DNA from 3 places in the Nonomuraea sp. NPDC047529 genome. Region 1 is predicted to be linked to each of the others. Evidence: riboswitches for the same ligand, from Rfam matches in the RefSeq annotation. Region 1 holds a riboswitch; each other region holds the start of a gene.
The links. A riboswitch is a leader RNA that binds a small molecule or an ion and turns the genes downstream of it on or off. The one in region 1 is predicted to bind cyclic di-AMP.
Positions count from the first base shown of each region.

Region 2: linked by a shared signal. The riboswitch ahead of ABZ815_RS09630 (CHAP domain-containing protein) and the one ahead of ABZ815_RS14160 (C40 family peptidase) in region 1 are both predicted to bind cyclic di-AMP.
Region 3: linked by a shared signal. The riboswitch ahead of ABZ815_RS33880 (hypothetical protein) and the one ahead of ABZ815_RS14160 (C40 family peptidase) in region 1 are both predicted to bind cyclic di-AMP.

Region 1 covers NZ_JBEYTJ010000007.1:220,794-228,105, reverse strand. Annotated here, with positions in the region: gene ABZ815_RS14180 (thioredoxin domain-containing protein) at 1-384, opposite strand, end outside; gene ABZ815_RS14175 (O-methyltransferase) at 519-1,166, shown strand; gene ABZ815_RS14170 (branched-chain amino acid aminotransferase) at 1,231-2,328, opposite strand; gene ABZ815_RS14165 (3-isopropylmalate dehydrogenase) at 2,518-3,564, opposite strand; cyclic di-AMP (ydaO/yuaA leader) riboswitch at 3,664-3,817, shown strand; gene ABZ815_RS14160 (C40 family peptidase) at 3,848-4,402, shown strand; gene ABZ815_RS14155 (NAD(P)-dependent alcohol dehydrogenase) at 4,386-5,378, opposite strand; gene ABZ815_RS14150 (DUF2306 domain-containing protein) at 5,556-6,182, shown strand; gene ABZ815_RS14145 (response regulator transcription factor) at 6,155-6,832, opposite strand; gene ABZ815_RS14140 (sensor histidine kinase) at 6,897-7,312, opposite strand, start outside.
Region 2 covers NZ_JBEYTJ010000004.1:230,212-237,523, reverse strand. Annotated here, with positions in the region: gene ABZ815_RS09655 (polysialyltransferase family glycosyltransferase) at 1-1,198, shown strand, start outside; gene ABZ815_RS09650 (DUF6716 putative glycosyltransferase) at 1,182-2,357, opposite strand; gene ABZ815_RS09645 (hypothetical protein) at 2,354-3,298, opposite strand; gene ABZ815_RS09640 (aldo/keto reductase) at 3,396-4,217, shown strand; gene ABZ815_RS09635 (Gfo/Idh/MocA family oxidoreductase) at 4,237-5,190, shown strand; cyclic di-AMP (ydaO/yuaA leader) riboswitch at 5,308-5,445, shown strand; gene ABZ815_RS09630 (CHAP domain-containing protein) at 5,458-6,153, shown strand; gene ABZ815_RS09625 (class I SAM-dependent methyltransferase) at 6,207-7,025, opposite strand; gene ABZ815_RS09620 (YciI family protein) at 7,191-7,312, shown strand, end outside.
Region 3 covers NZ_JBEYTJ010000026.1:141,380-148,691, forward strand. Annotated here, with positions in the region: gene ABZ815_RS33860 (TetR family transcriptional regulator) at 1-429, opposite strand, end outside; gene ABZ815_RS33865 (zinc-binding dehydrogenase) at 506-1,435, shown strand; gene ABZ815_RS33870 (MarR family transcriptional regulator) at 1,446-1,946, opposite strand; gene pip (prolyl aminopeptidase) at 1,965-2,897, shown strand; gene ABZ815_RS33880 (hypothetical protein) at 2,955-3,908, opposite strand; cyclic di-AMP (ydaO/yuaA leader) riboswitch at 3,914-4,052, opposite strand; gene galT (galactose-1-phosphate uridylyltransferase) at 4,122-5,192, opposite strand; gene ABZ815_RS33890 (DeoR/GlpR family DNA-binding transcription regulator) at 5,189-5,968, opposite strand; gene ABZ815_RS33895 (TrpB-like pyridoxal phosphate-dependent enzyme) at 6,225-7,312, opposite strand, start outside.

The DNA.
Region 1 (7,312 bases):
GTAGAGCGCGTCCCTGAAGGCCAGCCAGTTCTCCTCCGGCATGCACCGGGCGGCGGCCGCGGCCCTGATGGAGTTGGAGCGCATGGGCTCGTCCTGGAAGATCGTCACGGGGTGGAAGACGACCTTGAGCCTGCCCTCCTTGGCCAGCTTCTGGATCGTGCCGTCGACCTTGGAGTGCATCTCCTTGCAGATCGGGCAGTCGAAGTCCTCGTACACGTCGAGCACGGGCGCGTCGCTGGACCTGTCGGCCAGGACCATCGAACCGTCGAGCTGCCTGGTCAGGCGTACCGACCCGGCCGTCTCACCCGGCTCCGAGAAAGCCAGCACACCCAGCACCACCAGGGCCGCACCCGCGACCACGACCGCAATCAACCGCTTCATCATCCGCCCATTTCCCCGCTCACCGATCGCGCAGACCCTACCAACGCCAGAACCACTCTCCGGACGGCCGCCCGGCGCGGCTCCCTCATTGGTACCTGATGACGGTGAGAGAACGCTGTGAGGAGAGAATGACCTTCATGAAGGCGAACCTCCTCGACCCCGCGGTGGGCCGGTACATCCTCGACCACTCCACCCCGCCCGACTCCCTGCTGGAGGAGCTGGCACGGGAGACGGCCGAGGCGACGGGCGACCGCGCCGGCATGCAGATCTCCGCCGACCAGGGCCGGTTCCTGACCATGCTCACCCAGCTCGCGGCCCCGGCCGTGGCGGTCGAGGTGGGCACGTTCACCGGCTACTCCTCGATCTGCATCGCGCGGGGGCTGTCCGGCGGGCGGCTGCACTGCTTCGACGTGAGCGAGGAATGGACCTCGATCGCCCGGCGCTACTGGGAGAAGGCGGGCGTGACCGACCGCGTCTCGCTGACGCTCGGGCCCGCCCTGGAGACGCTGGCCGCCTTCGACGAGCCCGTCGACCTGGCCTTCCTCGACGCCGACAAGGGCAACTACCCCGGCTACTACGAGCTGCTGGTCGAGCGGCTGCGGCCGGGCGGCCTGCTGCTGGCCGACAACACGCTGCGCAGCGGGCACGTGGCCGACCCGGCGCACGCGGAGCCGACGACGGTGCAGATCCGCGAGTTCAACGACCTGGTGATCGAGGACCCGCGGGTGAGCGTGGTCGTGCTGCCGATCGCCGACGGGATCACGATGATCAGGAAGAACCACTAGCCCCCCCTTGACCACGGGATCCCGGCGGTGGCCGGCGGCTGAACGCCGGCCTCCCGGGCACGCCCTAGGCGATCTTGTGGATCCAGCCGCGGGTGTCGGGGCGGGCGCCGTACTGGATGCCGACGAGCTCCTCGCGCACCCGCATGGTCACCGGGCCCGGGGTGCCGTCGGCGATGGTCCAGGAGCGGTCGGCGCCCCTGACCGAACCCACGGGGGTCACCACGGCGGCGGTGCCGCACGCGAACACCTCGGTCAGCTCGCCGGCGGCGCAGGCGGACTCCCACTCGTCCACCGAGATCAGCCGCTCCTCGGTCTCCAGGCCGAGCTCGTCGGCCAGCTCCAGGATCGACTCGCGGGTGATGCCGGGCAGCAGGGTGCCGGTGAGCGCCGGGGTGACGAGCTTGTTGCCGAAGACGAAGAACAGGTTCATCCCGCCCATCTCCTCGACGTACTCGTGCTTGTGGGCGTCGAGCCAGACGACCTGGTCGCAGCCGTTCTCGACGGCCTGGCGCTGGGCGACGAAGGCGGCGGCGTAGTTGCCGCCGCACTTGGCGAAGCCGGTGCCGCCGGGCGCGGCGCGCGTGTACTCGGTCGACAGCCACACCGAGACGGGCTTGATGCCACCGGCGAAGTACGAGGCCGCCGGCGAGGCGATGACCATGTACTTGTAGGTCTTCGACGGGTAGTTGACGCCGAGCCCGGCCTGCGTGGCGAACATGAACGGACGCAGGTAGAGGCTGTGGCCCTCGGTGGTCGGCACCCACTCCTTGTCGGCCGAGACCAGGAGCTCCAGCGACTCCACGAACGCCTCCTCCGGCAGCTCCGGCATGGCCATGCGCTCGGCCGAGCGGTTGAAGCGGGCGGCGTTCGCGTACGGACGGAAGGCCACGATCGAGCCGGAGATCTGCCGGTACGCCTTCAGTCCCTCGAAGAGCTCCTGCGCGTAGTGGAAGACCGAGGTCGCGGGGTCGAGCAGGAGCGGCCCGTACGGCAGGAGCGCGGCGTCGTGCCACCCCTGGCCCTCGGTGTAGTCGATCGTGATCATGTGGTCGGTGAAGACCTGCCCGAACCCGGGGTTCGCCAGTACCTGCTCCCGCTCGGCCGCGGTGCGAGCGTGGTCGGAATGCTGCACGTCGAAGCTGAGCTTCTGAGCGATGGTCATGACGACGGTCCTTACTCTCTGCGAATCTACGATCCTGAAAGCTACTGCCCACGAGCAGTATTCGTACTTCCTATTGTCTTGCCATTTGGGATGGCAAGAGGCAGTTGGGATGGGTTCAACCCTCTGAACGCCAAAAAGCGCCTGGCAGTCCTCGTCGGGACCGCCAGGCGCGTACGGGGCTAGACGGTCCTAGCCGGATACTCGCGCGGAGATGTCGTCGCCGATCTCGCTGGTCGAACGGCCGGCGCGGCCGGTGACGCGCTCGGCGATGTCGGCGGCCACGGCCTGCTCGACCTTGGCGGCCTCGGCGTGCAGGCCGAGGTGGTCGAGGAGCATGCCCACGGACAGGATGGTGGCGGTCGGGTCGGCCTTGCCCTGACCGGCGATGTCGGGCGCGCTGCCGTGCACCGGCTCGAACATGCTCGGCGAGGTGCGCTCGGGGTTGATGTTGCCGCTGGCCGCCAGGCCGATGCCGCCGGCGATCGCGGCGCCGAGGTCGGTGATGATGTCGCCGAACAGGTTGTCGGTGACGATCACGTCGAAGCGCTCGGGCTGGGTGACGAAGAACATCGAGGCCGCGTCGATGTGGCTGTAGTCGGTGGTGACGTCGGGGAACTCCTCGGCCACGCGGTTGACCGTGCGCTGCCAAAGGTCGCCGGCGAAGGTGAGCACGTTCGTCTTGTGGACGAGCGTGAGCTTCTTGCGGGGCCGCGACTGCGCCTTCTGGAAGGCGTAACGCACGACGCGCTCGACGCCGTGGGCGGTGTTCAGCGACTCCTGGGTGGCGATCTCGTGCGGCGTGCCGCGCCGCATGACGCCGCCGGTGCCGGCGTAGAGGCCCTCGGTGCCCTCGCGGACGACGACCATGTCGATGTGCTCGGCGGTGGCGCCGGCCAGCGCGGTCTCGACGCCGGGGAACAGCTTGACCGGGCGCAGGTTGACGTAGTGGTCGAACTCGAACCTGAGCTTGAGCAGCAGGTCGCGCTCCAGGATGCCCGGCGGCACGCTGGGGTCGCCGACGGCGCCGAGCAGGATCGCGTCGTAGCCGCGCAGCTCTTCGAGCACCGCGTCGGGCAGCGTCTCGCCCGTGCGGTGGTAGCGGGCTGCGCCCAGGTCGTAGTGGGTGGGCTCGATCTTCGTGCCCACGGCCTCCAGGGCCTTGAGCCCTTCGGCTACGACCTCGGCACCGATGCCATCCCCGGGGATGACGGCCAGGCGGATGTTACGCGACTCCATGGGCGGTACCTTACCGGCTCGTCTCGGCTGACGAACACATCATCTCAATCTCCGGACAATCCGTTTTGGGGGGATTGCGACCTTTTGACCGTTTCGTTAGAGTCCGACGAGCCTAATCCACGCAGCCGCTGCGTGGAGCCGGGGACCCATCTTTCCCCCCGGGGCGAATCGGCACCGCTCTCAAGCACCGCCGTAGGGCTACTTCCAGGCCCGAGCCCGTCAGCTAACCCGGCCGGCCACGTGGAAGGACAGTCCCCTGTCTAGCATCGCCATTCTCCTGGCGGTGGCGGCGGGCGGAGCGGGTCTCGCGCCCGCCGCTCCCGTCGCTCCCGCCGACCCCACCCCCGCCATCACCCTCACCGGCCCCCAGGTGAAACAGGTCCAGGAACGGCACGTGCCGAAACCGGCCTGGAAGGTCGCCCTCGAATACGCCATGGACAAGCGCGGCACCCCGTACGTGTGGGGCGGCGCCAGCGAGCGGGGCTACGACTGCTCGGGCCTCATGCTCCGGGCCTACGAGGACGCCGGCATCGAGCTCCCCAGAGTCGCCGCGGATCAGTACGGCGCCTTCTCCAAGAAAATCGCCTGGAAGGACCTCAAACCAGGCGACCTGGTGTTCTTCAGCGGCCTCGGCCACGTCGGCATGATCTCCAAGCCCGGCTACATGGTCCACTCCCCCCACACCGGCGACGTGGTGAAGGAGGAACGCCTGTCGCAGTGGCGCAGGCAGGCCTTCGTCGGCGCGGTACGCCCCGACCCCAAGGGCGTCAAGCGCTGGGCCGACTACGCCCAGCTCCGCAAGGCCCCGGCCCCCGCCATGCTCACCGCGACCCTGTGACGACGACCTTCCCCGGCGAGTGTCCCTCCTCCTGGTAGCGGACGGCCGCCGGGATCTCGCCGAACGGGAAGGTCCTGTCGATGACCGGGGTGACCTCCCCCTGCTCGATCAGCCCGGTCAGCGTCAGCAGGTTCGCCCTGTTGCTCCCGCAGCGGACCACGTCCGCCCTGACGATCCGCTGCGGGACGAAGGACGCCGACGCCAGTGCGGCGAACATGTGGCCGGCCGGCTGCACCCAGCGGCCGGCCGGCCCGCCGACCAGCACGTACGTGCCCTTCCTGGTCAGCACGCGACGGCAGTCCGACAGCCGGCGGCCGCCCGCCACGTCGATGAGGAGGTCGAAGCGCCGGCCCGAGGTCGCGAAGTCCTCCTTGGTGTGGTCGACGACGTCGTCCGCGCCGAGCGAGCGGACCAGGTCCGCGTTGCGCCCGCCGCACACGCCGGTGACGTGGGCCCCCATCGACCTGGCGAGCTGCACGGCGAACGTGCCCACACCGCCGGACGCGCCGTTGACCAGCACCTTCTGGCCCGGCTGCACGCGTCCCTCGTCGCGCAGCGCGATCAGCGCGGTGTTGGCCGCCATCGGCACCGCCGCCGCCTGCTCGAACGACAGCCCCCGCGGCTTGGGGGCCACCTCGTCCTGCCGCAGGCAGACGTACTCGCCGAAGCCGCCCCGCAGGGACATCGCGTACACCTCGTCGCCGGGGCGGAACAGCGTGACGTCCTTGCCCGCCGCCTCGACCTCCCCCGCCACGTCGGCCCCGAGGACGGCGATGCTGGGCCGCAGCAGCCCGACCCCGCCGCCCATGACCCGGGCCAGGTACGGCTCTCCCCGCATGAAGTGCCAGTCATAGGGCTGCACGGACGTGGCCCGCACCCGGATCAGCACCTCGTCGTCGCGCGGCACGGGCCGCTCGACCTCGGTCAGGACGAGCTGGTCGGGCGAGCCGAACCTGCGCAGGACGTAGGCCTTCATCGTTTCCTCCCTCGTGGATGTGCCGTCAGTGTGGGCGCGACCTGCGCGGACGCTCAACGGTCGAAAGGCGACGGCTCGATGGCCGAAAGTACGACGGCCCGTCCCGCCGATGGTGCGAACAGGGAGGGGCCGTCCGCGCGATGACCCGGCACGGCCGCGGCCGTCACCCTCTTCCCCATGAGATGGATCGCACCTGCCGGGCTGCTCACGCTCAGCGTCGTCCCCCTGGTCGCCGGCGCCCTCCGGGTGACCGAGCTGGCCTCCGGCGCCGCCGTCACGGCCGACAACGCGCGGTTCTTCGCCATGCCCGTGCCGGTGCTGCTGCACATCCCGGCGTCGCTGGCGTTCTGCGTCCTCGGCACGTTCCAGTTCCAGGCCGGGTTCCGGGCCCGGCGGCCCGGGTGGCACCGGGTGGCTGGGCGGGCGCTGGTGGCGTCCGGGCTGGTCGCGGCGCTGTCAGGGCTGTGGCTGACGCTCTTCTCCGACCTCCCGGCGGGCGACGGCACGCTGCTGGCCGCCTTCCGGCTGCTGTTCGGGACGGCCATGGCCGCCTGCCTCCTGCTCGGCCTGGCCGCGATCCGGCGGCGCGACGTCGCCCGGCATCGGGCCTGGATGACGCGCGGGTACGCGATCGGGCTCGGCGCGGGCACGCAGGCGTTCACCCTGGCGTTCGGGCTGGCCGCCTTCGGGCCACCTGGCGAGCTGGGCCGGGCGCTGCTCGTCGGCGCGGGCTGGGTGATCAACCTGGCGGTGGCCGAGTCGGTCGTCCGCCGGGGTCAGGTGCGTACGCGGTCGGTCTCGTAGGCCCACATGGCGATCTCGACGCGGTTGCGCACGCCGAGCTTGGTCATCAGGCTCGCGACGTGGCTCTTGACCGTGCTGAGCGAGATGTGCAGCTCGGCGGCGATCTCGCTGTTGGTCCGGCCGCGGGCCACCGCGCGCAGGATCTCCTCCTCGCGGCCGGTGAGCGCCTCGACCGGCTGCGCGGGCGCCTCGATACGCCCGGCCCCGGCGAACGCGGCCAGCAGGCGCGCGGTCACGCTCGGGGCGATGAGCGCCTCGCCGCCGGCCGCCGCGGTCACCGCCTGGGCGAGCAGCGCGGGGCCGGCGTCCTTGAGCAGGAAGCCCCTGGCTCCGGCGCGGAGGGCGGCGTAGACGTACTCGTCGAGGTCGAAGGTGGTGATCACGACCACCGCCATGGGGTCGGCGACGTCGGGCCCGGCCAGCTGCCGGGTGGCCGCGATGCCATCGAGGCCGGGCATGCGGATGTCGAACAGGCACACGTCGGGACGCAGGCGGCGGGCCAGCTCGACGGCCCGCCTGCCGTCGCCGGCCTCGCCGACAACCTCGATGCCGGGCTGGGCGTCGAGGATCATCCTGAGCCCGGTGCGGGCGATCTCCTGGTCGTCGGCGACGAGCACCCGGATGGCCCCCGCCTCCCGCTGCTCGGTCACGCGGGCTTCCCCTGGTCGGTCACGCGGCCTCCCGTCGGTCGGTCATGCGGCTTCCCCTGCTCGGTCATGCGGCTTCCCTGGGCAGGACGGCGGTGACCGTCCAGCCTCGGTTGGGGTTGGGGCCCGCCTCGCAGGTGCCGCCGAGCAGGGCGGCGCGTTCGATCATGCCGATGAGACCGTAACCGGGGGCGGCGACGCCACCGGCGCGGTCGCCATCGTCGCTCACGGTCAGGCGGACGGCGGCGTCGTCGGCGGTGACGCGGACGGTGATGTGGGTGGCGTGGCGGGCGTGCCGCCGGGCGTTGGTGATCGACTCCTGGGCGATGCGGTAGAGCGCGGCGCCCGCCGACGGCGGCAGGTCGCCGAGCCCGTCCGCGACCTCCACCTCGACGGCCGGGCCGACCCGCGGGCGGCCGGCGAGCTGCCGCAGGTCGTCGAGGTGGCGGCCCGGGGCCAGCTCCGCCGGCTCGTTCCTGCGCA
Region 2 (7,312 bases), on a different contig from region 1:
GTCGCTGGCCGCCGCGATCGACGACGGCCGCTTCGGCACGGGCCGGCGCGTGCTGATCGTGTCGAACAACGCGGCGATCCCCGAGGTGTCGGTGCCGCTCGACGGCGCGCCCGGCTTCGCCGTCCTGCGCTCGCGCTTCGACGAGGTGCACTCCTGGAACGACCTGATCGCCCCGCTGCACCCCTCCGACTGGCGGGCGCGGGTCATCGAGGTGCCGATGTTCGAGCGACTGATCCGCTCCCACCTGGCCCTGGACGACGTCGAGGAGCTGGTGCTGGAGTCGATCGCGGTGCCGCCCGCGCGCACGATCGCCGGTCTGGTGCGCGACTGCCCGATCACCGTCTACTCCGACGGCCTGATGAGCTACGGCCCGACCCGCGACCCGCTGCCGGCCGAGATCTCCCGCCGCATCGAGCGACTGCTGCACCTGGACCTGGTGCCCGGCCTGACCCCGCTGCTGCTCAGCGAGTACGGCGTGCCGCCCGTGGTGCTGCCCGAGGAGCGTTTCCTCGCGGTCGTGCGCGAGGTGGCCGCCACCGCGCCGGACATGCCCTCCGGGCAGGCGGTCATCCTCGGCCAGTACCTGTCGGCCCTGGAGATCGTCACGCCGGAGGAAGAGGCCGGGCTGCACGCCTCGATGCTGGGCGCGCTGGTCGCCCGCGGCTGCACCAGCGTGGTGTTCAAGCCGCACCCGGCCGCCGGACGCCGGCACGCGCAACTGCTGCGCGCGGCGGCCGAGCCCCTGGGGGTACGGCTGACGGTGGCCGGGGAGAGCGTGCCGGCCGAGGTGTGCTTCGCGGCGCTGCGGCCCGAGCTGGTCGTGGGCTGCTTCTCCACCGGCCTGGTGACCGCCATGCGCTACTTCGGCCTGCCGGTCGCCACCTTCGGCACCGGCCTGGTGCTGGACCGGCTCACGCCGTACGAGAACAGCAACAGGATCCCGGCCACGATCGTGGACGCCCTGCTGCCCCGGCTGGGCGCCGACGGAGTGATCGACCGGCCGCCGCGCACGGACCTGCCGGCGCTGGTGCGCGCGGTCGGCTACTGCATGCAGGCCGACGCCTATCCCGAGCTGCGCCCGTCGGGGGTCGCGTTCGACCCGCGCTACTTCAAGCGCAAGCGCCTGGAGACGCTGGGGCTGGCCGAGCCGCCCTCGGCGCTCTCCAGGCTGCGCAGGAAGATCAGATCAGCGATCTGAGGTAGCGGCGCACCCGCCGCCTGGCCCGGTAGCCCGCCCGCAACATCGTGGGCGGCACCTCCACCCGCAACCTGGCCCGGCGGCGGGCCGCGGCGTGCTCGGGGCCGTCCAGCAGCGAGCGGGCGGGCGGCCGCCCCCCTTCCGCGGCCAGTCCGGCCAGCAGGTCCGCCCAGTCGTCGCGCCCGGCGGGGTGGAAGTAGTTGGCCTCGCACCACCGCGGCTCGGCCGGGCGGAAGTCGCCCAGGGCCAGGTCGTCGAGCGTGCCGAGCAGGCCGCTGCCCTCGAACACCAGGTTGATCATCTCGGCGCTGACGCCGAAGTCGCTCAGCACCAGCGACGGCACGCCCATGGCGACGGCCTCCAGCGCGGCCGTCGAGCTGACCGTGACGAACCCGGCCGCCCGCGAGAGCTGCTCGTGCATCGACCCGGCCGCGAACGTCAGCCGGCCCGGCTCGCCCATCTCGCGCCAGAGCCGCTGGTAGTGGTGACGTTCGTTGTGCGTCTGGCGCTCGTGCTCCAGGGCGCGCAGCTTGACCACGACCTCCAGGCCGGGGCGGCGTCCGGCCAGCTCGGCCAGGGCCCGCAGCACCCGCTCGCGCTCCTCCCGCGCCCGCGGCACCTTGGCCTGGGTGGCGAACACCACCCGGTCGCCGCCGGCCGCCGCGCCGGGCCGCAGGAACGGCAGCCGGGCCAGCCCGACCGCCCCGCCTCCGCCGAGCCGCCCGGCGATCTCGGAAAACTCGGCCACCTCGCGCTCGCTGTGGACCACGAACAGGTCGCAGCCGCTGCGGAACAGCCACGCCTTCTCCGTGGCCGGGACCGAGATGCCGGGCAGCCCGCTGACGAACACCGGCCGTGCCCGACCCGCCGGCCGCAGCCCGGCCAGCACGTCGGCCACCAGCACGTCCACGACCGGGCCCGTGCAGCCGACCAGGATCGCGTCGGGCCTGGTGCGCTCGGCCAGGCGGCGCAGGGACCGCGCCGAGAGCACCGGGGGCGCCGCGCGCCCGCCCACCGCCGCCGCGATCTGCTCGGCCGAGGGCGCGATCGGGGTACGCACCACCACCAGCTCCGTGTCGCAGCCCGGGGGCAGGTCGTCGAGCAGGCAGGCCGCCCACTTCAGATACGAGTCGGAGTCGGCTACCGCCAGCACCCTCACCTGGAAGCTCCTGTCAAATGCGATCGCAGGTCGGGGGCCGCCCTGCTCGTCCACCAGTCGTCGGGAACGTCCACCGGCTCGACCTCGACACCGCGCGGGCCGAGCAGCACCCGCAGCGAGGTGATCGCGGTCGAGGGAAGGCTGAGCACGCGCTGCCCCGCGTCAAGGCCGCGCAGCGTCAGCTCGGCCGGCACGCCCGCGTCGTGCACGGTGATGCCGGGACGCTCCCTGATCAGCGCGAGGTCGACGGGGTCCTCGCGGCGGTGCGGGTAGTAGGCCAGCGGCTCGCGGCCGGCCAGGTCGGTCAGCCAGCGCAGGTAGCGGTCGCGGTGCACCAGGCCGTTGCGGACCAGGGAGGTGCCGAGGACGACCGTGCGCTCGGCGGGGCCCTGCGTGCTCGGCGGCTGGGCGCGCAGCCAGGCGAAGTCGTGGTGCACGAGGTCGACGCCCGCCTCCCGGACGGCGTCGGCCAGCTTCTCGGGGACGGGCAGCGCGGTGAAGACCGAGACCCGGCTCATCCGCAGCCGCAGCGCGGCGGCCAGGCCGAGCAGGGCCCGCGCCCGCGACGGCGTCGCCCGCGCCCGCAGCAGCGGCCGGTACGGCCCGGCGGCCAGCAGTTCGAGCAGCCTGAGCGTGGCCAGGCCGTCGTCCACGACGACGATGCGGCCGGGGTCGGAGGTCAGCCAGCGCACCTGGACCTTGCCGGAGAACGCGTCGCCCACGGCCTGGACGCGGCGCGGCATGCGCTCGCGCGGCTCGTCCAGCACCAGGCCTGGAGGCAGGTCGAGGCGGCGCAGCTCCTTGCGGGTGGCGCGCAGCGGGCGCAGGCCGGCGCGCGGCACGACCACGGTGTCCGGGCCGAGCAGCCCGGCATGGTGGGCCTCGACGGCGCACAGCATCTGGAGCGGAGACTCCACCCAGGCCGACGCCTGTCTGACCACTCTGTTTCCCCCAGCCGGTGGAGCGCCTTGCACGACCCGTCACAAGCTAACCCGGCCTGCTTAAGCCGCAAGAAACGACACGTGAACAATGGAGGGTATGAACTCGCTGATGCTCAACACCGACGGTGTGCAGATACCACAGCTCGGCTTCGGCGTCTGGCAGGTCTCTGCCGACGACGCCGAGCACGCCGTGACGACCGCGCTGCGCGCCGGATACCGGCATGTCGACACCGCCGCCGCCTACGAGAACGAGGAGGGCGTCGGCCGGGCCGTGCGCGCCGCCGGGGTGCCACGGGAGAAGGTGTTCGTCACCACCAAGCTGTGGAACGGCGACCACGGGCGGGCCGAGCAGGCCTTCGACGAGAGCCTGGCCCGCCTGGGCCTCGACTACGTAGATCTTTTCCTGATCCACTGGCCGGTTCCGGAGCAGGACAAGTACGTGCAGGCCTGGCGGGCGCTGGAGAAGATCTACCGTGACGGCCGGGCCAAGGCCATCGGGGTCTCCAACTTCACGGTCGCCACCCTGACCCGGCTGATGGACGAGACCGACATCACGCCCTCGATCAACCAGATCGAGCTGCACCCGTACTTCCAGCAGCGCGAGATGCGGGCCTTCCACGAGGCCAACGGCATCCTGACCGAGGCGTGGAGCCCGCTCGGGCAGGGCAAGGGGCTGCTGGCCGACCCGGCGCTGCGCGTGCTGTCGGAGAAGTACGGCAAGACGCCCGCGCAGATCGTGCTCCGCTGGCATCTCCAGCTCGGCAACGTGGTGATCCCCAAGTCGGTCACCCCGGCGCGGATCGAGGAGAACATCGACGTGTTCGACTTCATCCTCGACTCCGAGGACCTGGTGGCCATCGGCGCGATGAACTCTGGGCGGCGCATCGGGCCCGACCCCGACTCGTTCAACCTGACCTGAGCGCTCTACGATCTCGGGCGTGCGAGATTTCACCTGGGGAATAGCGGCGACCGGCGGCATCGCGCGTACCGTGGGGGCGGCCATCGTGGCCGAGCCCGGCATGCGGGTGGCCGCCGTCGGCTCGCGGAGCCTGGTCAGGGCGCGGGCCCTGGCCGACGAGCTGGGCGCGGAGTCGGCCTATGGCTCCTACGAGGCCCTGTGCGCCGATCCGGCCGTCGACGCGGTCTACGTGGCCACGCCGCACGCCCAGCACCTGGAGGTGGCCGAGGCGGCCATCGCGGCGGGCAAGTCCGTGCTGTGCGAGAAGCCGCTGGCGGCCGGCGTGGCCGACGCCGAGCGCATGGTGGCGCTGGCCCGCGCGGCCGGGGTCTTCCTCATGGAGGCCATGTGGATGCGGTTCAACCCGCTCATCCAGCGGGTGGCGGCCGATCCGCGTTTCGGGGAGATCCGCTCGGTGCGGGCCTCGTTCGGGTTCGCGCTGCCCTACGACCCCGCCCATCGGCTGTGGGCGCCGGAGCTGGGCGGCGGGGCCCTGCTCGACCTGGGGATCTACCCGTTCGGGCTGGCGCAGCTCCTGCTCGGCATGCCGCGTGAGCTGCGGATCACCGGCTCGCTGGCGCCGAGCGGGGTCGACGCGGAGGCGGGCGGGGTGCTGCTCTACCCGGACGGGCGGCGGGCGCTGGTGGACGTGTCCCTGCTCGCCCATCACGCCAACGACGCGAGCGTGGTGGGCACGTCGATGCGGGCCGACATCCTGGCGCCGTTCTGGGCGCCGCAGCGGGTGCTGCTGTCGGGGCCGTCGATGGAGACGGAGGAGCTGGTGCTCGACCCGGCCGACAACGGGTACGCCGGGGAGCTGCGCGAGGTGCGCGCCGCCACGGCCGAGGGCCGGACCGAGAGCGCCGTCATGCCGCTTGACGAATCCCTTGCCATGATGGGGCTTCTGGCCGACGCGCGGGGGCAACTCTCCTAGCTGCGCCTTTAGGCATTTGCCTTCTTCTTGCCCGATGTATTACCTTGTGGGGCATCTCGCGGCAGACGTCCGGTTTGTCCGGCTTTGTCCAACCATCGCAAGACATTTCACAGGATCGTCCTGTGACCGCTGAATCCGCCTCCGGGCGGAACCGGGGACCCACGTCCTTTGGGGTGAATCGGCACTTCGGTGCCGTAGGGCAGCTTCCACGTCCGAACCCGTCAGCTAACCCGGTAAGCGGCATGGAAGCAAGGAGTAATGCCCTCGATGGCCAAGCACCGTCCCATCCGTGCCCCGAAGATCAACCACCTCCGCGCCGCACTCGGCGCGACCATCATCGCCACCGCGATCGGCGCCCACGCCACCGCCGCCGGCGCCGACAGCGTCGACCCGGCCGCCTCCACCGGCCACTCGGCCGTCGCGCCGCAGGCCGCCGCCCAGACCGGCAGGGCCGGGGAGACCCAGGTCAACGTCACCGCCGCACAGGTCCTGGCCGTGGCCAAGGCCCAGGTCGGCATCTCCGAGAACGCCTACGGCGGCGGCACCAAGTTCCAGAAGTGGTACGCCGACTCCCAGCGCGCCGCCGAGACCGTCGCCCGCGACGGCGGGAGCCGCCAGGACTACGTGAACGCCGCCTGGTGCTCGATGTTCGTCTCCTGGGTCGGCGAGCAGACCGGCGCCCGCCCGCAGGTCGGCTGGGACGCCTGGACCGTGGCCCACGCCAAGTGGTTCGCCGCCAACAAGCGCTGGGGCACCGAGGCCAAGCCCGGCGCCGTCGTCTTCTTCTCCTGGAGCGGCAGCAAGAGCCTGGACGCCATCCAGCACGTCGGCTTCGTCGTCAAGGACAACGGCAACGGCACGATCTCCACGGTCGAGGGCAACACCGGCAACGGCAAGGTGGAGGAGCGCGTCCGGCCGAAGTCGCAGGTCGTCGGCTACGGCTACCCGCAGTACGCGGGCTGACCTCCCCGGCTTCGAGCGCGCGTCCCGCACGAGGGACGCGCGCTCGCCGCGTCTCAGGGCCGGACCGCCACCAGCGAGTACAGCACCGGCAGGTGCGAGTCCCCGAACGGCAGCCGGTAGCGCCCGTCCTCACCCTCGGTCAGCAGCCCGCGCGGGTCCAGCTCGGCGGCGACGTGCTCGCCCAGCTCGGCCACCGTGAGCCCGGCGCGCGCCGCCGCCGTGACGATCTCGCCCACCGAGTACGGGTACTGGACGGTCTCCTGGGCCTCGGTCACCACCCCGGCGTCGGCGTACGTGCCGGTCACCGTCTCGCGGTGGGCCTGGCCGCCGCCGTAGGGCCAGTCGGCCACCAGCGGGTCGAGCGAGGCCACCGTCTGGTAGGCCGGATGCAGGTCGACCAGCACCAGCCGCCCGCCGGGCCGCAGCGCCATGGCCGCGCCGCGCATCCAGGCGGCCAGGTCGCCGATCCAGCACAACACGCCGTACGTGGCCACGGCCAGGTCGAAGCCCCCGGCCAGCGACTCGGGCAACCGCTGCGTGTCGGCCTCCACGAACGTGGCCGCCAGCCCGGCCTCGGCCGCCAGGTCGCGGGCGCGCGCGACCGCCACCGGGGAGAAGTCGACGCCGGTCACCCGCGCTCCGAGCCGCGCCCAGCTCAGCGTGTCCATGCCGAAGTGGCACTGCAGGTGGAGCAGGTCCTTCCCGGCGACGTCGCCGGCCAGGCCGCGTTCGAGCGCGTAGAGGGTCTGCCGACCGGCGAGGAAGGCGTCCACGTCGTAGAACCTGTCGGCAGGCGTGGAGCCGTGGACGCGGGCGCGCTCGTCCCAGAGGGCCCGGTTGGCGGGGAGGCCGGCTGCTGCGGGTTGGGGCATGGGCCGAGGATGGCACATCGGCCACGCGGTCGCACGACCGGTACCGTGCCCTGGACAACGAACGATCCGCCCCCGCGTGTCGATCCGGCGGGCGCCCGTTCGACGCTCGGGTGAGACCGGCTCCGCGGCGCGATCGCGGGGGGAAGGGACGGCAGAGTGAAGTTCATGATCGTCGGCAAGGCCAACGCGGAGACCGAGGCGGGGGCGGTGCCCAGCCAGGAGGTCGTCGACAACATGCACGCCTACAACGAGGCGCTGACCAGGGCGGGGGTGCTGCTGGCCGCCGA
Region 3 (7,312 bases), on a different contig from region 1:
CTCGAAGGCCGCGCTGGTGCGGTCGCAGAACTGCAGCCCGTGCGCGGCGATGGACGGCGTACGCTGCGACAGCTCCTGGCTGAGCCGCACGCGGGCCACCCATTCCGGCCCCTCCGCCGACATCCGGCGCACCGCCGCGAGCATCGCCTCCTGCAACACCTCCAGCACGGGACGGCCGCCGAGCGGCGCGTGCTCGACGTCGCCGAGCAGCGCGGTCCACAGGGCCTCCAGCGGGGCCGAGGCGACCTCCTCCTTGCTGGCGAAGTTCCGGAAGAACGTGCGCTTGGAGATCTCGACCTCCGCGCACAGCTCGTCGAGGGTCACTTGGTCGAAGCCGCGCTCGGTGAACAGCGCGAGCGCGGTGTCCACCAGGGCGGCCCTGGTCTTGAGCTTCTTGCGCTCCCGGAGCGGCAGCAGATCGGCGGTCATCGTCCCCTAGTGTAGCCGGAGCGCATATGCCCCCTATAGGCTTATGCCACTCAGTGGCACTTTGGAAGGCATCATCATGCGCGCTTTGATCGTCGACCGTTCCGTCCCCGGGGGCCTGCGGGTGGGGGAGGCCCCCGAGCCGGTGCCCGCGCCCGGCCAGGCGCTGGTCCGGGTCACCGCCACGTCGCTCAACTACGGCGAGGTCAGGCACGGCCTCCAGGAGGCGCCCGAGGGCACGGTGCTGGGCTGGGACACCGCGGGGGTCGTCGTCCAGGCCGCGGCCGACGGCTCGGGGCCAGCCGCGGGCACGCCCGTGGTCACGGTGGGCGAGAGTGGTGGCTGGGCCGAGCTGCGGGCCGTGTCGACCGACTGGATCGGGGTGGCGCCGCAGGACGCGGACCCCGGCGCGATCAGCACGATCCCGGTCGCCGGCGCCACGGCGCTGCGCGCGCTCGACCGTCTCGGGCCGATCCTGGGGCGGCGCGTCCTGGTCACCGGCGCGACGGGCGGCGTCGGACGGTACGCCGTGCAGCTCGCCCGGCTCGGCGGCGCGTACGTGATCGCCGCCACCGGCGACCCGGCCCGGCACGGCGACGCCCTGCGCGCGCTCGGTGCGGACGAGGTCGTCGCGAGCCCCGCGGAGAGCGGCGGACGGCTCGACGGCGTCCTGGACCTGCTCGGCGGCGCCCCGCTGGTCGAGGCGTTCGACCAGCTCACCGAGGGCGGCACGCTGGTCGCCGTCGGCCACTCCACCGGCGAGGGGGAGAGCTTCCCGTTCGGAGCCCTGTTCGGCGGAGCCGACCGTCACGACCGTTCGCTCGTGACGTTTCACCTGCTCTACTGCCAGGGCCTGCGCCGCGACCTGACCTGGCTGGCCGGACAGGTCGCGGGCGGCACGCTGAGCCCTGAGATCACCTGGCGCGGCGGCTGGGACGATGCCACCGAGGCCGTGACCGCCCTCCTCGAACGCCGCGTGCACGGCAAGGCGGTGCTCGACCTGGCGTGAGAGAGCAGGGTCAGTCCCTGCCCCCGGGACCGCGCCGATCGCCGTACGCGGCCAGCGGCGCGGTCGCGAAAAGGCGGTCGCGGAAGGGGTGGGCGTCGAGGGCCTGGAGGGCGGAGGCGAGGACGTCGGCCAGCGGGACGGGGAGCTCGGCGTCCAGGGTGGCGATGGCGAGGGCGGTGGCCTGCCATTCGGCCTCGATGAGAGGGAGCGCGTCGCGGCATCGTCCGGTGAGGTGCACGATGCGCTGGCGGGCGTCGTCGGGGCCGGGGCGGAGGTCGAGGTAGCCGGCGCGGCGCATCTGGGTGACGGTCTGGCTGGCGGCGGAGTGGGTGACGCCGATGGCGGCGGCCAGGTCGCGGATGGTCATGGGGCCGGTCTCGACCAGGGCGCGGACGACGGGGGAGTAGCGGGGGCGGTAGTCGGGGAGCCCGAGGTCGGCGTACAGCCGGGCGATCGCGCCGTCGGTGCGCTCGTGGAAGGTGCGCATCAGGGTGCCGAGACTCTGGGTCATGTAGATATATTAGCGCTTATGTATTCCTCGATTGAGCCCTACGAGCAGGGCATGTTGGACGTGGGTGACGGCAACCTCGTCTACTGGGAGGTCAGCGGGAATCCGCATGGCAAGCCGGCGGTGATCGTGCACGGCGGGCCGGGCGGGGGCGCGTCCCCGGGGTGGCGGCGGTACCACGATCCCGAGGCGTACCGGATCGTCGTCTTTCATCAGCGTGGTTGCGGGAAGAGCACGCCTGATGCCGGGGAGCCGGAAACCGATCTGTCGGTCAACACCACGGCGCACCTCGTCGCCGACATGGAGCGGCTGCGGGAGCATCTCGGCATCGAGCGGTGGCAGCTCGTGGGGGCGTCCTGGGGGTCGACGCTGTCGCTGGCCTACGCCGAGCGGTATCCGGAGCGGGTGAGCGAGGTGATCCTGTTCGCGGTCACCGCCGGGCGGCCCTGGGAGATCGAGTGGATCACCCGGGACGTCGGGCGGATCTTCCCCCGGGAGTGGGAGCGGTTCCGCGACTTCCTGCCGGAGGAGGACCGGGGCGGGAACCTGGCGGCGGGCTACGCGAAGGCGCTGGCCGACCCCGAGCGGCGGGAGCGGGCGGCGATCGAGTGGTGTGCGTGGGAGGACACGCATGTGAGCCTCGACCCGGAGTTCCAGCCGAGCCGGAGATATCAGGACCCGGTGTTCCGGATGACGTTCGCCCGGCTGGTGACGCACTACTGGGGGAACGGGTGTTTTCTCGGGGAGAGCGATCTCGTTCGCGGGGTTACGCGGCTGGCGGGGGTGCCCGGGGTGCTCATCCACGGGAAGTACGACGTCAGCGGGCCCTTGGTGACGGCCTGGGAGCTGCACAAGGCGTGGCCCGGGAGCGAGCTGCACGTGGTGGGGGAGGGACACGGCGGGCTGGAGATGATCGACCTGCTGACCGCCGCGACGGACAAGTTCCGGGGCTGAACCACCGACAGCCCGGGCCGGCAAGGCTGTCAGGTGGTCACGTGCACAGGACGTCGGCTAGTTCATCGAGATGTGCACGTGGTCGTAGTGGTTCTCGGTGATGCTGCCGCGGTCGGACATCGCGCGCCAGCCCGAGCCCTGGTTGATGCGCTGCTTCCAGATCACGTACTTGACGCCGAGCTTGGCCTTGTTCTGCAGCGCCCAGGCGGCCAGGCGGTCGCCCAGGGCGTTGTTGACGGCGCTCGGCATGGTGCCGCCCGTGCTCATCATGAAGTCGCAGGCCCGGCCGAGCGGGTGCTCGCCGCTGGAGCCGGACCGGAAGCAGCCCACCTCGTACGGCAGCGAGAAGCTCTTCTGCACCTGCGCGCGCATCAGCCGGGTGCGCGGCGTGATGTTGTCCGAGCCGGACGGCAGCTCGGGCGCCCAGCTGCCGTCGGACTTCTTGCCCGGCCCGAACGGCACGAGGTCCTGGAGCTTCTTCTTGATGTCGTCGATGACGTCCTGGGCGTCGTCGCGCTGCTCGGCCACCTCCGCCGTGCCCGCCTTGAGCTCGGCCGCGAGCGCGGTGGCGGCAGCGGCGGCCTTCTTCTGGTCGTCGCGGGCCTTGGCCACGCTGTTGACGACGGCCTGCTGCTCGGCGGTGAGCTGTTCGAGCATGGCCACGTTGTTGCCGTCCGGGGTCAGCATGAAGCCGGGCAGGGAGGCGTCGCGGTTCTGGTAGCGCATCCGGGCGATCTCGGCGACCCGCTGCTCGGCCGTGGCCACCGCCTGCTCGGCGGCGGTGAGCCGCTGCTGTGCCGCCGTGGCGGCCTGCTGGGCCTTGGCCAGCTCGACCCGCTTGAGGTTGTACGTCTCGATGAGCTTGTCCACCTTGCTGTTGAGCTGCTTGAGCTGGGCCCGCAGCTCGGCCTCGGACGGCTTGGGCGCGGCCGAGGCGGCGGCCGGATGGATGAGCAGCGCGGTGGCGGTGATGAGGCCGATGGCAAGACTCGCGGGGGTCGAAGCCGCCACGTGGGTGTTCCTCTCCCTCTGCCGGCCGGGTTAGCTGACGGGTTCGGGCACGGGAGCAGTCCCTACCACTTGCGCGGATTCACCCCGGATGCGATGGGTCCCCGGCTCCCGGGCAACGCGCCCGGGATTAGGCGTACAACGACCGTTTTGGTCGATGTCTAAACGGGATATTAGTGGTAGATCACGAGTCATGCGACTTTAAGGAGAAATCAATTAGTGATCAATTCGTGATCGCAGCATGCGTGCCGCATCCTCCGGCAGCACGTCGTTGACGAAGGCGCCCATGGCCGACTCCGAGCCCGCCAGGTACTTCAGCTTGCCGGGCGCCCGCCTGATGCTGAACAGCTCCAGGTGCAGGTAGGCCAGCTCGCGGCCGTACCGCACCGGCGCCTGGTGCCAGGCCGAGATGTACGGCATCGCCACCCCGAACAGCGCGTCCAGCGCCCGCAGCACCGAGGTGTACAGCGGCGCGAACGCGGCCCGCTCCTCCTCCGACAGCGCCGCCAGGTCGGGCACCTGCCGGTGCGGATACACGTGCACCTCGAACGGCCAGCGCGCGGCGGCCGGGACGAACGCCGTCCACAGCTTGTTGGAGGCGACCACCCGCGTGCCGGCGGCCCGTTCGGCGGCCAGCACGTCGGCGAACAGGTTGCCGCCCGTGTACCGCGAGGCCGCCCCGAGCTGGAGCTTGGTGCGCGGGGTCACGTAGGGGTAGGCGTAGATCTGCCCGTGCGGATGCGGGAGCGTGATGCCGATCTCCTCGCCCCTGTTCTCGAAGCAGAACACCTGCTCGACGCCCTCCATGCCGGACAGCTCGGCCGTGCGGTCGGCCCACGCCTCCATGACCAGCCTGACCTGGGCGTTGGAGAGCTTGGAGAAGGAGGAGGTGTGGTCGGAGGTGAAGCACACCACCTCACACCGCCCGACCCCCGGACGCACCTCACTCAACCCGCCGACATCCCCATAAGTCCCAAAATTTCCGGAGAAAGAGGGGAAGCGGTTCTCGAACACCACCACGTCATAGTCATGGGCCGGGATCTCCGACGCCCGCGTCCCGGACGACGGGCACAACGGGCACTCGTCGGCCGGCGGCAGGAACGTGCGCGTCTGCCGGTGACCGGCGATCGCGATCCACTCCTCGGTCAGCGGGTCGTAGCGCAGCTCGGAGGCCACCGGCCGCGGGTCGAGCGGACGCCGGTCGATCGCGCTCCGGTCGGCGTCGTCGCGCCGGTCGAAGTAGATCAGCTCTCGGCCGTCTGCCAGGTGGGTGATGGTGCGCTTCAAGGCGTGCCCTCCGCGATGATCAGTTCTCCGGCCCGTTCGGCCAGCTCGGTGCGTGCTTCCTCGGGCAGCCCCGCGTCGCTGATGACCACGTCGGCCTCGGTCAGCTCGGCGATCGTGCTGATGCCGACCGTGTTCCACTTGGTGTGGTCGGCGGGGACCACCAGCCGGTGCGCCGCGGCCACCAGTTCCCTGTCGGTCTCGGACTCCAGGAGGTTGGGCGTGGTGAACCCGGCGCGCAGGCTCATGCCGTGCACCCCGAGGAAGAGCGTGTCCACGTGCAGCCGGCGGATCGCCGCCACCGCCACGGGGCCGACGAGCGCGTCGGAGGGTGTGCGCACGCCGCCGGTCAGCACGACCGTGCGGTCGGCGCGCGGGTTGCGGTGGAAGACCTCGGCGACGGGGATCGAGTTGGTGATCACGGTCAGCTCGGGCACGGCGACCAGATGGTGGGCCAGCGCCCACGTGGTGGTGCCGGCGGAGAGCGCGACGGCGGTGCCCGGCCGGACGAGGGTGGCCGCGTGCCGCGCGATGGCCTCCTTCTCCTGCTGCTGGCGGGCGGACTTGGCGGTGAAGCCGGGCTCCTCGGTCGAGCCGGGGCCGAGGGCCGTCGCGCCGCCGTGGACCTTCTCCAGCAGCCCGCGCTCGGCCAGCACCTCAAGGTCACGGCGTATCGTCATGTCCGAGACGCCGAGCTCGCGCACGAGGTCGGCCACCCGGACGCCGCCGCTGCTGCGTACGCGTTCCAGGATCGTCTGCTGACGCTGCTGTGCGAGCACGCCCACCCCTTCCAACAGATTCCACCAAATTATGACACGAGTTTGTTGAGGAATGTTAGGTCGCGGCGTATCGCTTGTGCGACTGACGGGCAGGGGAGACCTTGAAGGTCACGATCCCGACCGCCGGAGGTGAGCCCATGGCGAAACGCGCACGCAAGGGCAGGGGGCGCAAGAAGAAGAAGGCGAACCACAGGAAGCGCCCGAACGCGAACTGACCACGGGTGGCCGCGGGATCCCGCGGCCACCCGTGCTTCCCTCAGCCGGGCAGCTCGGTGAGCGCCCGGTCGAGCCGTTCCTGCGGGAGGGTGTGATCCTCCAGCTCGCCGGCCAGGTGGCGGTCGTAGGCGGCCAGGTCGAAGTGGCCGTGCCCGCACAGCGCGGTGAGGATCACCTTCTCCTCGCCGCTCTCCTTGCAGCGCAGCGCCTCGGCGATGGTCTCGGCCAGCGCGTGCGTGGGCTCGGGAGCCGGGACGATGCCCTCCGTCCGCGCGAAGCGCACGCCCGCCTCGAAGCACTCGCTCTGGGTACGGGTCACCGCCTCGAACAACCCCAGCTCGTACATGTGGGACAGCAGCGGCGCCATGCCGTGATAGCGCAGCCCGCCGGCGTGGATCGGGTCGGGGACGAAGGAGTGCCCGAGGGTGTGCATCTTGAGCAGCGGCGTCAGCCCGGCGGTGTCGCCGAAGTCGTAGGCGTAGACGCCGCGGGTGAACGACGGGCAGGCGGCCGGCTCGACGGCCCGGAACTCGGTGGCGATCCGTCCGGCCAGCTTCTCCCTGAGGAAGGGGAAGGCGAGGCCGGCGAAGTTGGAGCCGCCGCCGGTGCAGCCGATGACCAGGTCGGGCAGCTCGGGCAGTTGCGCCAGGGCCTCCTCGCCGATCACCGTCTGGTGCATGAGGACGTGGCTGAGCACCGAGCCGAGCGCGTACCGGGCCTCGGGGTTCGCGGCGGCCACCTCGACCGCCTCGCTGATCGCCAGTCCCAGGCTGCCGGGCGAGTCGGGGTCGTCGGCCAGCGCCTTGCTGCCCGCGCCGGTGACGGGGGAGGGGCTGGGGTGGACGGTGGCGCCGTACACGCGCATGAGCGAGCTGCGGTACGGCTTCTGGTCGTAGGAGGCGCGAACCATCCAGATCCGGCACTCGATGTCGAACTGGGCGCAGGCGAACGCCAGGGCCGACCCCCACTGTCCCGCGCCGGTCTCCGTGGTCAGCAGCCGCACGCCTTCCTTGGCGTTGTAGTACGCCTGCGGCACGGCGGTGTTCGCCTTGTGCGACCCGGCCGGTGAGACGCCTTCGTACTTGTAGTAGATGCGGGCCGGCGTGTCGAGGGCCTTCTCCAGCCGGT